One region of the Nocardia sp. NPDC052566 genome, then DNA from elsewhere that is predicted to be linked to it. Evidence: riboswitches for the same ligand, from Rfam matches in the RefSeq annotation. Region 1 holds a riboswitch; the other holds the start of a gene.

Region 1 (5,348 bases):
GCTATCCGGAGTACTGAGATCGACGGGCGTATCACCCGCAATCGCTCTACTCTGGTTGCCATGCGCAGGTCGTCGTTACCACCGGTCGCAACGCGAGTTGCGGACACCCTGATCGCGCGCGGTCATCACGGCGTCATCGTCAACCAGCCCGCTGCCACGCACACCGCCGCCGACGCGGCGCTCGCGCTCGGTGTCGAGTTGGGTGCCATCACCAAATCGCTGGTGTTCCTGCTCGACGACGATCCGGTGCTGCTGCTGGTTTCCGGTGCGCACCAAGTGGATCTGCACAACACGGGCAAGCGGCTCGAAGGCACGCTGACCCGCGCGCCCGCGGCGATGGTGCGCGAGGTGACCGGGCAGCCGATCGGCGGCGTCGCACCCGTCGGCCACCCCACCAACCTGCCGACCTGGGTCGACAACGCACTCGCCGAGCATCGCGAGGTGTGGGCGGCGGGCGGGCACCCGAACACGGTGTTCCGCACCTCGTTCCGCGAACTGGTGCGCATCACCGCCGGGCTGCCGATCGATGTCGACTAGCACGCCACGCTGAAACAAAGATCAGGTGTGATCGAACTGGTTTCAGTGCGCGAGCGTAGTTTCGTCATGTGACCGAAGCACAGCGGCCCGAGGCGGGATTCCAGATCCCCGACGATTTGAGTGGTATCGCCGCGGAGCAGTATCGCGCGGCGATGCGGCACTACCCGGCCGGCGTCACCGTGGTGACCCTGGACTCGGTGGACGGTCCGGTCGGCTTCACCGCCACGTCGTTCGCGTCGCTGTCGATGACGCCGCCGCTGGTCTCGTTCAATATCGCCAACAATTCGTCGAGCCTGTCCGCGATGCTGTCCGCCGATTCCGTGGTGATCCACTTCCTCGGCGAACATCAGCAGCACATCGCGCAGCGCTTCTCCCGCAGCGCGGAGCACCGCTTCCGCGACCGCTCGCTGTGGACCACCCTCACCACCGGCGAACCCGTCCTGCACGGCACCCCGATCTGGGTGCGCGCCGCGGTCGAGCAACTCATTCCGATCGGTGACCACACCTTCGTCGTCGGGCTGGTCACCCGGGTGCACGACAGCACCGACGACAAACCGATCGCCGCGCCGCTGCTCTATTACAACGGCAACTACCACCGGCCGTCCTCACTGGGCGACTGACAGTCGACGCATTCCCGTCGATGCGGCCGCTCAGCCGATGAGGCAGGGCGCAGCGCCGTCGGCGGAATCGGGGTTGAACGGCCGGGTTTCCGGAGTGGGGTTCCACAGGCCGTTGGTGGCGGCGTAATTCCAGCTGGGCCCGGTGGACACGAGAGACGCGACGGCATCGATGAGGCGATCCACATCGGCGGAGGTGGTGCCGAGGCCGATGCTGGCGCGCAGAGCGCCGTCGAGACCGAGGCGAGAAAGCAGCGGATGGGCGCAGAAGCGGCCGTCGCGGACGCCGATGCCGTGTTCGGCGGAAAGATAGGCGGCGACGTGGCCGGGCGCGAAACCGTCGAGGGTGAACGCGACGATGCCGACAACGTCGGGGCTGTCGTCCCAGATGCGCAGCAGGCTGACTCCGGGGATGGCGCGCAGGCCCGCGCGGAGGCGATCGGCAAGCAGGCGCTCGTGTGCGGCGAGTTCTTCCGCGTCGATCGCACACAGCGCGTCGCAGGCGGCGGCGAGCGCGGCGGCGCCGAGCACATTCGGGGAACCGGCCTCGTGCCGCTGCGGCGCGGGCGCCCACTCGGCGCGCTTGGTGGTCACCTCGCGCACGGCGCCGCCGCCCGCCAGGTACGGCTGCGCGGCGTCGAGCCAATCCCGGCGGCCGACGAGCACACCGGCGCCGAACGGCGCGTACAGCTTGTGACCGGAAAAGACCAGGTAGTCGATGCCACTGTCGCGCAGGCTGAGCCGCCGGTGCGGCGCGAGCTGCGCGGCGTCGACCAGGATGCGCGCGCCGCACTGATGCGCGATGGTGGCCAGCCGCTCCAGCGGCAGCACCTCGCCGGTCACATTGGACGCGCCGGTGACGGCGAGCAGCGCCGCGGGCTTGGTGCACAGTTCGGCGATCAGGCGACGGATGGTCTCGTCGACCGTATCCGCGGCCTGCACCACACGGCGGCCGTGCTTGGTCCACGGCAGGAAGTTGGCGTGGTGCTCGATGTCGAGCACCACCGTGTCGCCGGGCACGCAGGCGGCCAGCAGGTTCAGCGAGTCGGTGGTGTTGCGGGTGAACACCACCACCTGGTCGTCGGCGGCATCGAGGAATCGGGTCACCGATCCGCGCGCCGATTCGTAGCACTCGGTGGAGATGCGCGAGGCGTAGCCCGCGCCGCGGTGCACGCTCGCGTAGAACGGCAACAGCTGCGAAATCCGGTCGGTGACCTGCTTCAATGCCGGTGCGCTCGCGGCGTAGTCGAAGTTCGCGTACGTGGTGGTTCCGCCCTGAACGAGCGGGACGCGCAGGTCGGCGCCGGATACCTCGGCAATGGCGGCACAGGTCTGGTCGGCAACAGCGGTCATCACGAAATCCCATCGGCTCCGGGACCCGCAATCGGGGAGAATTGTCGAGTCCGCGCTTGCCGTGCCCGGTCGGACATCGGCCTGGTCGTCACCCGGAGCACCCCACCGCGGAGGAGGGTTGCCGACCAGCAAGCCGGGGCTATGCGCTGGTACTCATGACCTGTCCCCGAGATTGGCAGATGTCACGCCGACCTGTCAACCCGGGTTCGCGATCGGTCATCCGGGCGAACGGAGATCGTCCCGGCCCCGGCCACACGCCGTCGCTGACCTTCGCGACTTCCCGGCTGCCGCATCCGCCAGCGCGATTCAGCGGCGCGAAACACCCCGCTGCTCGCCTTCCAGCAACACGACCGCAAAGGGCGGTGCGCCCGATCCCGAGTTCCGCGCGGTGCGGTCACAGCGGCCGGAACGCTCGTGTCGACAGCCGCGCACCATGTCCACGTTCGCGCCGAACGGCCAGCTCAGTCGGTCGCGCGACCAGGATCGAGCAGGCCTGACACACGGAATTGTGTTGCCAATCGTGAGGATCTGGGGTGCGATCGGTGGGTGTCGCTTTCGCTGTTGCTCAGCTTTATCGGTGTGTGCATCCTACTGTCGATCACGCCAGGGCCGGATTCTTTTCTGGTGCTGCGCTTTTCGATTGTGAGTGCACGACCCGGCATCGCCGCGGCGATCGGATCGGCGCTGGGCGGCATGCTGTGGGCCGTGGTGGTCGCGGCCGGTGTCGCGGCACTGCTCGAGCAGTCGGCGACGGCGTATCGCGCGCTCAAGGTGATCGGCGGCATGTACCTGCTGTACCTGGGCGTTCGCGCCCTACTCGACCACCGCAAGCAGCGCAAGGCGGCGCAGGCCGCAGGCGATGAACTCGCCGCGGTCGAGCAGGCTCGAGCGGGAACCCCGGTCCGGCTGCGCAGCGCGTTCACTGCGGGCCTGGTGTCCTGCATGTTCAACCCGAAGGTCGGACTCTTCTACCTCGCGGTCCTGCCACAATTCCTGTCCGAAGTCACCTTCGCCAACACCCTGGCCCTCGGCGCCGTCGAATCCTCCATCGCCGCCGTCGAAATGGTGCTGCTCGCCCTCGCCGCCTCCCGCGCGGTTGCCATGCTTCGCCAGCCCCATGTCCGCGATCGCTTGGAACAGCTATCTGCGGGCATCCTCGCCGCACTTGGTATCGGCACCGCCGCATCCGCCGCCTGACCGCATCCGCCTCGCGGAGTCGAACGCCCTCCCTCGAATCCAGCACGGCGACGAATGCCTTGCCCACGAGGAACGGGCATCCCGCGCCCCCGGCACGGGCTGGGACACGGCTTCGAAGCGCCCGCACATGGTGACACCGGTTCGGCGCTACGGGATCCGGCGGGATTCCGCGCGCCACAGGAAGATCGAGCCGATCAGCGAGATCGACGTCGCCCCGGTCAGCCACCAGAACGCCTGGCGGAAGCCAGCATCGAGAGCAAGTCCGGCTGTCGTCGCACGATAGAGGACCACGGCAAGCAGTGCCGCGCCGACCGAACCACCAACGCGCTGCAGGATATTCACCATCGATGCCGCATCGGGCAACTGCTCGCGCCGCACCGACGCGTAGGCGGCCGAGACGACCGGCATACCGGTCAGCGCGGTGGCCATGCCGCGAATCAGCAGGAGTACCTGGACGAGCACGGCGTTCGTTGCGGCGTCGCCGAATGCGAACGGCACCGTGACCAGCACATTCAGCGCATTGCCTACCACCGCGATGACGCCGCCGCCGTAGCGGTCGGTGACGCGGCCCGCGATGGGCAGCACAAGGATGCCGCCGATACCGAAGGTCAGCAGCGACAGTCCGGTGGCGATCAGCCCCTGATGGTGCAGCAGCTGGAAGTACAAGGGCAGCAACAGCATCGCCCCGTACAGCGACGCACCGGAGAAGGTGTTCGCGATATTGGCCGTCACGAACACCGGGCTGCGGAACATCGTCATATCGAGCAGCGCACCGCGCCCGCGTGCCGAGCGCAGCACGAACCCGCCGAGCGCGACGGCGCCGACGAGCACCGAAACCCACACCGTCGGCGCGGAGAACGCACCGCGGCTTCCGTATTCACCCAGGCCGTAGACCAGCAGCGACAGCCCGGCGCCGATCAGCACGAACCCGGTGACATCGAATCGCGCGTCGGCCCGCGCGCCCTTGCCCAGCGGAAGCAGCCGCACCGCGAGCACGAAGGCGACGAGGCCGAGCGGAATATTGATCAGGAACAGCCACTGCCAGTCGAGATGGGCCAGCATCACCCCGCCCAGGGTCGGCCCGAAGGCGGGCGCCGAGACCACCGCGATGCCGACAACGCTCATCACCCGGCCGAGCCCACGCGGCCCGGCGACCTGCCCGATCAGCGCCTGCCCGGCGGGCACCAGCAATCCGGCAGACAACCCCTGCGCGATCCGTAATGCGATGAGCCACTCGATATTCGGCGCGAGCGCGCACAGCCCGGACGTGACGGTGAAGCCGACGAGTGCCGTCAGCCATATCCGGCCCATCCCGAACCGGCGGCCCAGCCAGCCGACCAGCGGCAGCGTCACCGCGAGCGCGAGCAGATAGGCACTGGCCACCCACTGCGAACTATCCAGTGTCGCACCGAGATCCGTGGCGATGGTGTTGAGCCCGATGTTGACGAGCGAGGTGTCGAGCATGCTCATCACCGCGCCGAAGACGACGACACCCGCGACCCGCCACACGTGCGCGGGGATGGCCTCGAGCACGGGCTCGGCGGGTGCGACCGCCGTCTTGGTATCCGTCATGGATCCTCCGCTATTTGTAGATCAACTAGATTGTGGAGGCTATCAACAATCTTGTAGCTCAACAATAGATAT
Region 2 (5,348 bases), on a different contig from region 1:
GATCGAGCCGATTACCGTCTGTGTGCCCGCCCGCGATGAGGCGTCGCGACTACCCGGGCTGATCGCGGATCTGCGCGCGCAGGTCGGCGTGCCGCGGCTGCGGGTGGTGATCCTCGACGACGCCTCCACCGACGGCACCGAGGCCGCGGCGCTCGCCGCCCTCGGCGATGACCCTCGCTTCACCGTGATTCGCGCGGAGACCGAACCTGCGCCCGGCTGGACCGGAAAAGCCGCGGCCTGCGCCAGGCTGGCCGAGGATGTGACGACCCCGGTACTGATCTTCCTCGATGCCGACGTGCGGCTGGCGCCCGCCGCGATCGCAAGCGCGGCAAGCGAATTGCGCAGACAGGGCGGCGCACTGCTGTCCCCATGGCCGCGTCAGGACTTCGGTTCGGTATCCGAGGCGCTGGTGCAGCCGCTGCTGTGCTGGTCGTGGGCGTCATCGCTGCCGATGACACTCGCCAACCGCAGCCTGCGCCCCGCCACCGCGGTGGCCTGCGGACAGTTCCTCGTCTTCGATACCGCCGCCTACCGGGCCATCGGCGGCCACGCCGCGGTCGCCGCCAGTCCTACCGAAGACCTGGATATCGCACGCGCCCTGCGCCGTTCGGGCCGCCGCACCGCACTGGTCGCCGCCGGAGATCTGGCAAGCACCCGAATGTACTGCGACGCAACCGAGCTCGAATCCGGCTACACCCGCTGGCTATGGTCCGCCTACGGCGGTTCCCGCCTCGGCGGTGCCGCGGTGGGAACCGTTGCCGCTCTTGCCTATTGGCTACCACCCCTGGCCGCCCTGTGCGGCAAGGGCGCAACCCGCCGCGCCGGGCTCGCCGGATACCTCGCCGCCGTCACCGCCCGCCTACTCGCCCGCGCCACCGAACGCGGCGCCCCCATCACCCGCCCCGACCTCCTCGCCGCCCTGGCCCACCCCCTCTCCATCGCCGCCTACCTACGCCTCTGGACCCGCTCGCACCAAGCGAACCGTCGCGCCGCCCTCCAATGGAAAGGCCGCCCCCTCACCGCACCCCACTGACCACGCCCCATCGCCGAGCGCAGTCGAATAGCCGCCCTGCACGGCGTGTCGCACGGCCATTCGACTGCGCTCGGCACAAGAGAGTGAGCGGCGGAGCGCATCCGCGGCCGGGTGCGAAACCGAACCAACGCGGCCCGTGCACTCATTCATCTGCCGCGCACGGAATAACGCGAGAACCGCAGCGGGGCGCCACCATCCGTGCGCGGCACCTAGCTTGCGGGCAGTAATAGTTGCGGACGTTCGTCGAGCGCAGTCGAATGGCCGCCCTACATCGCGTGTCGCACGGCCATTCGACTGCGCTCGACAGAAGGGGCGGGCGGCGGAGGGGATTCGGCGCTGGATCAGGGCAGTCTCGCGCGCTCATTTGTCTGACGCGCAGGGGGTAATGGGATAACTGCGGCGCGGCGGCGCGATTGGTGTGCGGCAAGAGTTGCGGGTATGTGCTCGAGGGAAGGGGGCAGGCCGCGGAGTGCATCCGGGGGCAGTGTTGTCGCGCGCACTTGTCTCCGCCGCGCACGGAATATCGCGGTAGTTGCAGTGCGGTCGGGGCGGGGCAACCGGGTGGCGTGTGGCATGTGTTGCGGGTGTTCGTCGAGCGCGGGGCAACTATCGCTGAAATGGGGGGTGGCGGCAAGGGCTACGTTCAGCGTGATTTCTACCCTTCCGGGCGGTCTTCTCGGGGCGCATTATTCTTCGGCGCGCCTTCCGACGCGTGCAGACCATCCAGAGCGATCGAGAGACCTGGCTCTATGACGTCGCAGCAACCCCCCGTTCGCGGGTGCGGGTGCTTCCGCCGGGAACGATGGAGGAACGAAATGAACTACCGCACCATCGATTTCTCCAGGCGGCGGCATATCGATCAGTGCCGGATCACCTCGACCGGCTGTTGCCGGTGAGACGCAGCCAGACTGTGCACCCGTCGCTGGCCGGGTGATGCGACCGGCCCGAGGGCACGGTCTCGTTCGTTCTCCTGTTTGGGATCCCCGCTATGAATGCGTCTCTCGCACCCGATGTCGCGATACCCGGCATTTCGGGCGCGCGCTCGGTGGCCGACGCGCCGCCGACGGTGGCCAACGCCCGTCATCCGTGGCGCTGGGTGGTCAGCGCCGCCATACTGGTGCTGCTCGCCCAGTTCGCGCACGGGCTCGTCACCAATCCCGGCTGGGACTGGCCGACTTTCGCGAAGTACTTCACCGCGCAATCGGTGCTCTCGGCGCTGAAGGTGACGCTCGAGCTGACCCTGTGGGGTACGGCGCTCGGCTTCCTACTCGGCACCCTGCTCGCGGTGGCACGACTGTCGAACAACCCGGTGCTGCGGGTGATCTCATGGGTCTACATCTGGGCGTTCCGTTCGATTCCGCTGATCGTGCAGCTGCTGTTCTGGTTCAACATCGCCTACCTGTATCAGCGGCTCTCGGTCGGGATCCCGTTCGGCCCAGCCTTTTTCAGCTTCGAGGTGAACGGGGTGATCAGCGGGTTCAGCGCGGCGGTGATCGGTCTCGCGCTGCATCAGGCGGCGTATTCGGCCGAGATCATCCGCGCGGGCTTCCTTTCCGTCGATGACGGCCAGCTGGAGGCGGCCGCGGCGCTCGGCCTGCCGCGCTGGCGGCAGTTCCGCACCATCGTGGTGCCGCAGGCGATGCGCTCGATCCTGCCCAATGCCACCAACGAGGTGATCAGCCTGTTCAAGGGCACCTCGATCGTGTCGGTGATGGCGATCGCCGAGCTGTTCTACCAGGTGCAGGTGATCTACGGCCGCAGCGGCCGGGTGGTGCCGCTGTTGATGGTTGCCACGGTCTGGTACATCGTGCTGACCACGATCCTGTCGGTCGCGCAGTACTACATCGAGCGGCATTACGCGAAGGGCGCGCATCGCACGCCACCGCCGACACCGCTGCAACGAGTGCGGCAGAAGGTCCGTGACATCGCCGCCGCGAGCGCGGCCGCACCGCGCGGAGCCACCCGATGACGGCGCCGAGCACACCGGCGGTGCATGTCACCGGCGTGCGGAAATCCTTCGGCACCACCGAGGTGCTGCGCGGTATCGATCTGACCGTGCGCACCGGCGAGGTGGTCGCCGTGATCGGCCCGTCCGGCTCCGGTAAATCCACTCTGCTGCGCGTGCTCAACCATCTCGAGACGCTCGACGCGGGCACCGTGTACATCGACGGTGAGCTGATCGGATACCGGTTGCGCGGCAACAAGTTGCACGCGCTGTCCGAGACCGAGGTGCGCAGGCAACGGTCCAGGATCGGGTTCGTCTTCCAGCAGTTCAACCTGTTCCCGCATCTGACCGCGCTGGAAAACGTCGCGCTCGCACCGATTTCCGCGCAGCGCCGCCCGCGCGCCGAGGTCGAGCGGGAGGCGCGGACCCTGCTGGAACGCGTCGGCATCGGTGAACTCGCCGACGCCTATCCGCGCAGGCTCTCCGGCGGGCAGCAGCAGCGCGTCGCCATCGCGAGGGCGCTCGCGTTGCGGCCGCCGGTCATCCTCTTCGACGAGCCGACCTCCGCCCTCGATCCCGAGCTGGTCGGCGAAGTCCTCGATGTCATCCGCGATCTCGCGCACGGCGGCACCGCGCTGGTGATCGTCACGCACGAAATCGGTTTCGCCCGTGAGGTCGCCGACACCGTGGTGTTCCTCGACGCGGGCGCGATCGTCGAACAGGGCCCGCCCGCCGCGGTGCTCGACGATCCGCAGCACCCGCGCACCCGCGCCTTCCTTTCCCGAGTCCGTTGATCCCATGAACAGGTACCCGATGAGAATCCCCGCCCTGATCGGCATTGTCGCTACGGTCGCCGTGCTGGCCACCGGCTGCGGCAACGATCCCGACGCGGACGCGACGACGCAGACCGCGGGCTCGGTCACCTATGACCTGAGCGCCGCACAAACCGGACGGGTACGTGCGGCCAAGGTCGACGACATCGCCGCCCTTGTCCCGCAGGCCATTCGCGATCGCGGCGTCCTGCTGGTCACCGGATCGTCGGGCACCGTGCCGCCGCTGCGCTTCTACGCCAACGACGACAAGACGGTGATCGGCTCCGAAATCGACTTCGCGACACTCGTCGCCGACAAGCTCGGCCTGAAAGTCGATGTCCAGGTGGCGGATTGGTCGCAGAACTTCGTTCGCGTCGATTCCGGCGAGGCGGACGTGTTCATCTCCAACGTGACGGTTACCGAGGAGCGCAAGGAGAAATACGATTTCGCCACCTACCGCACCGACACCGTCGCGCTGGAGGTGCCGCAGTCGAGCACCCTCGACTACAAGGACCGTAAGTCACTGGCGGGCAAGCGAATCGGTGTCGGCACCGCGACCAACCAGGAGCAGCTGCTGCTGAAGTGGAACGAGCAGAACCGCGCCGAGGGCCTGCCCGCGATCGACCTGGCCTACTTCGACAAGACCAGCGACTACTTCCTCGCCCTCGCCTCGAGCCGTCTCGACGGCTACGTGGGCCCCAACCCTGCCTCGGTCTACCACGTCGCCACCGCTAAGCAGACCAAGATCCTCGCGACCTTCTCCGGTGCGGGTGACGCGCTACAGGGTGAGATCGCCGTGCTGACGAAGAAGGACAACGGCCTGATCGGCGCCGTGCACAAGGCGCTGGAGCACGCCATCAAAGATGGCAGCTACCAGAAGGTGATCGACCGCTGGGGCCTGCAGAACGAAACGGTACCCGCGTCGCGGATCAACCCGCCCGGCCTGCCGAAGAAGAAGTGACCGCCGGATGACACGACGACTCAACCTCCCCGAGCTGCGCGTACGTCACGTGGCGCAGGACGATCCGCTGGCCGCGCCGCTGCTCGCCGAGCTCGCCGTCGAATACAGCAGCCGCTACGGCGGCACGGCGGGCGAAGTGCACGCTGATCTGCGCGACTACCCGGCCGCCGAGTTCGCACCGCCGCACGGCGCGCTGCTGATGGTCACCAGAAACGCGGAAGCCGTGGCTGGCGGCGCCTTTCAGCGATACGACGCCGAAACCGCTGAGCTGAAACGGATTTGGACCGCGCGCGAACACCGCAGACAGGGGCTCGGACTGTTCGTCCTCGAACAACTGGAGGCCGAGATCGCCCGGCGCGGCTACCGCCGCATCTACCTGACCACCGGCCCGCGTCAGCCCGAGGCCGTCGGCCTCTACCTGCGCGCGGGCTATACCGCCCTGTACGACCCGGATCTGCCCGCCGAGGAGATCGGCCCGCATCCGTTCGACAAGCGGCTGACCGCCCGAAAGCAGTCGCCCGCCCGTGAATCCGTCGGAGTTCTCGCATGAAATTTCTGTTGTTCACCCTCGTCACCCGCGTGCCGGACCCGAGCACC

Evidence for each region. A riboswitch is a leader RNA that binds a small molecule or an ion and turns the genes downstream of it on or off. The one in region 1 is predicted to bind S-adenosylmethionine.
Region 2: another riboswitch for S-adenosylmethionine. It lies ahead of ACIG5A_RS13980 (amino acid ABC transporter permease); the one in region 1 lies ahead of ACIG5A_RS15280 (aminotransferase class V-fold PLP-dependent enzyme).

The regions. Positions count from the first base shown of each region.
Region 1 covers NZ_JBIUAF010000003.1:244,826-250,173, reverse strand. Annotated here, with positions in the region: gene ACIG5A_RS15295 (2-oxo-4-hydroxy-4-carboxy-5-ureidoimidazoline decarboxylase) at 1-17, shown strand, start outside; gene ACIG5A_RS15290 (YbaK/EbsC family protein) at 61-537, shown strand; gene ACIG5A_RS15285 (flavin reductase family protein) at 606-1,157, shown strand; gene ACIG5A_RS15280 (aminotransferase class V-fold PLP-dependent enzyme) at 1,188-2,507, opposite strand; SAM riboswitch class IV at 2,555-2,668, opposite strand; gene ACIG5A_RS15275 (LysE family translocator) at 3,150-3,704, shown strand; gene ACIG5A_RS15270 (DHA2 family efflux MFS transporter permease subunit) at 3,852-5,276, opposite strand.
Region 2 covers NZ_JBIUAF010000002.1:1,502,192-1,507,539, reverse strand. Annotated here, with positions in the region: gene ACIG5A_RS13985 (glycosyltransferase) at 1-1,033, shown strand, start outside; SAM riboswitch class I at 1,750-1,842, shown strand; gene ACIG5A_RS13980 (amino acid ABC transporter permease) at 2,022-3,002, shown strand; gene ACIG5A_RS13975 (amino acid ABC transporter ATP-binding protein) at 2,999-3,772, shown strand; gene ACIG5A_RS13970 (ABC transporter substrate-binding protein) at 3,792-4,751, shown strand; gene ACIG5A_RS13965 (GNAT family N-acetyltransferase) at 4,759-5,301, shown strand; gene ACIG5A_RS13960 (LLM class flavin-dependent oxidoreductase) at 5,298-5,348, shown strand, end outside.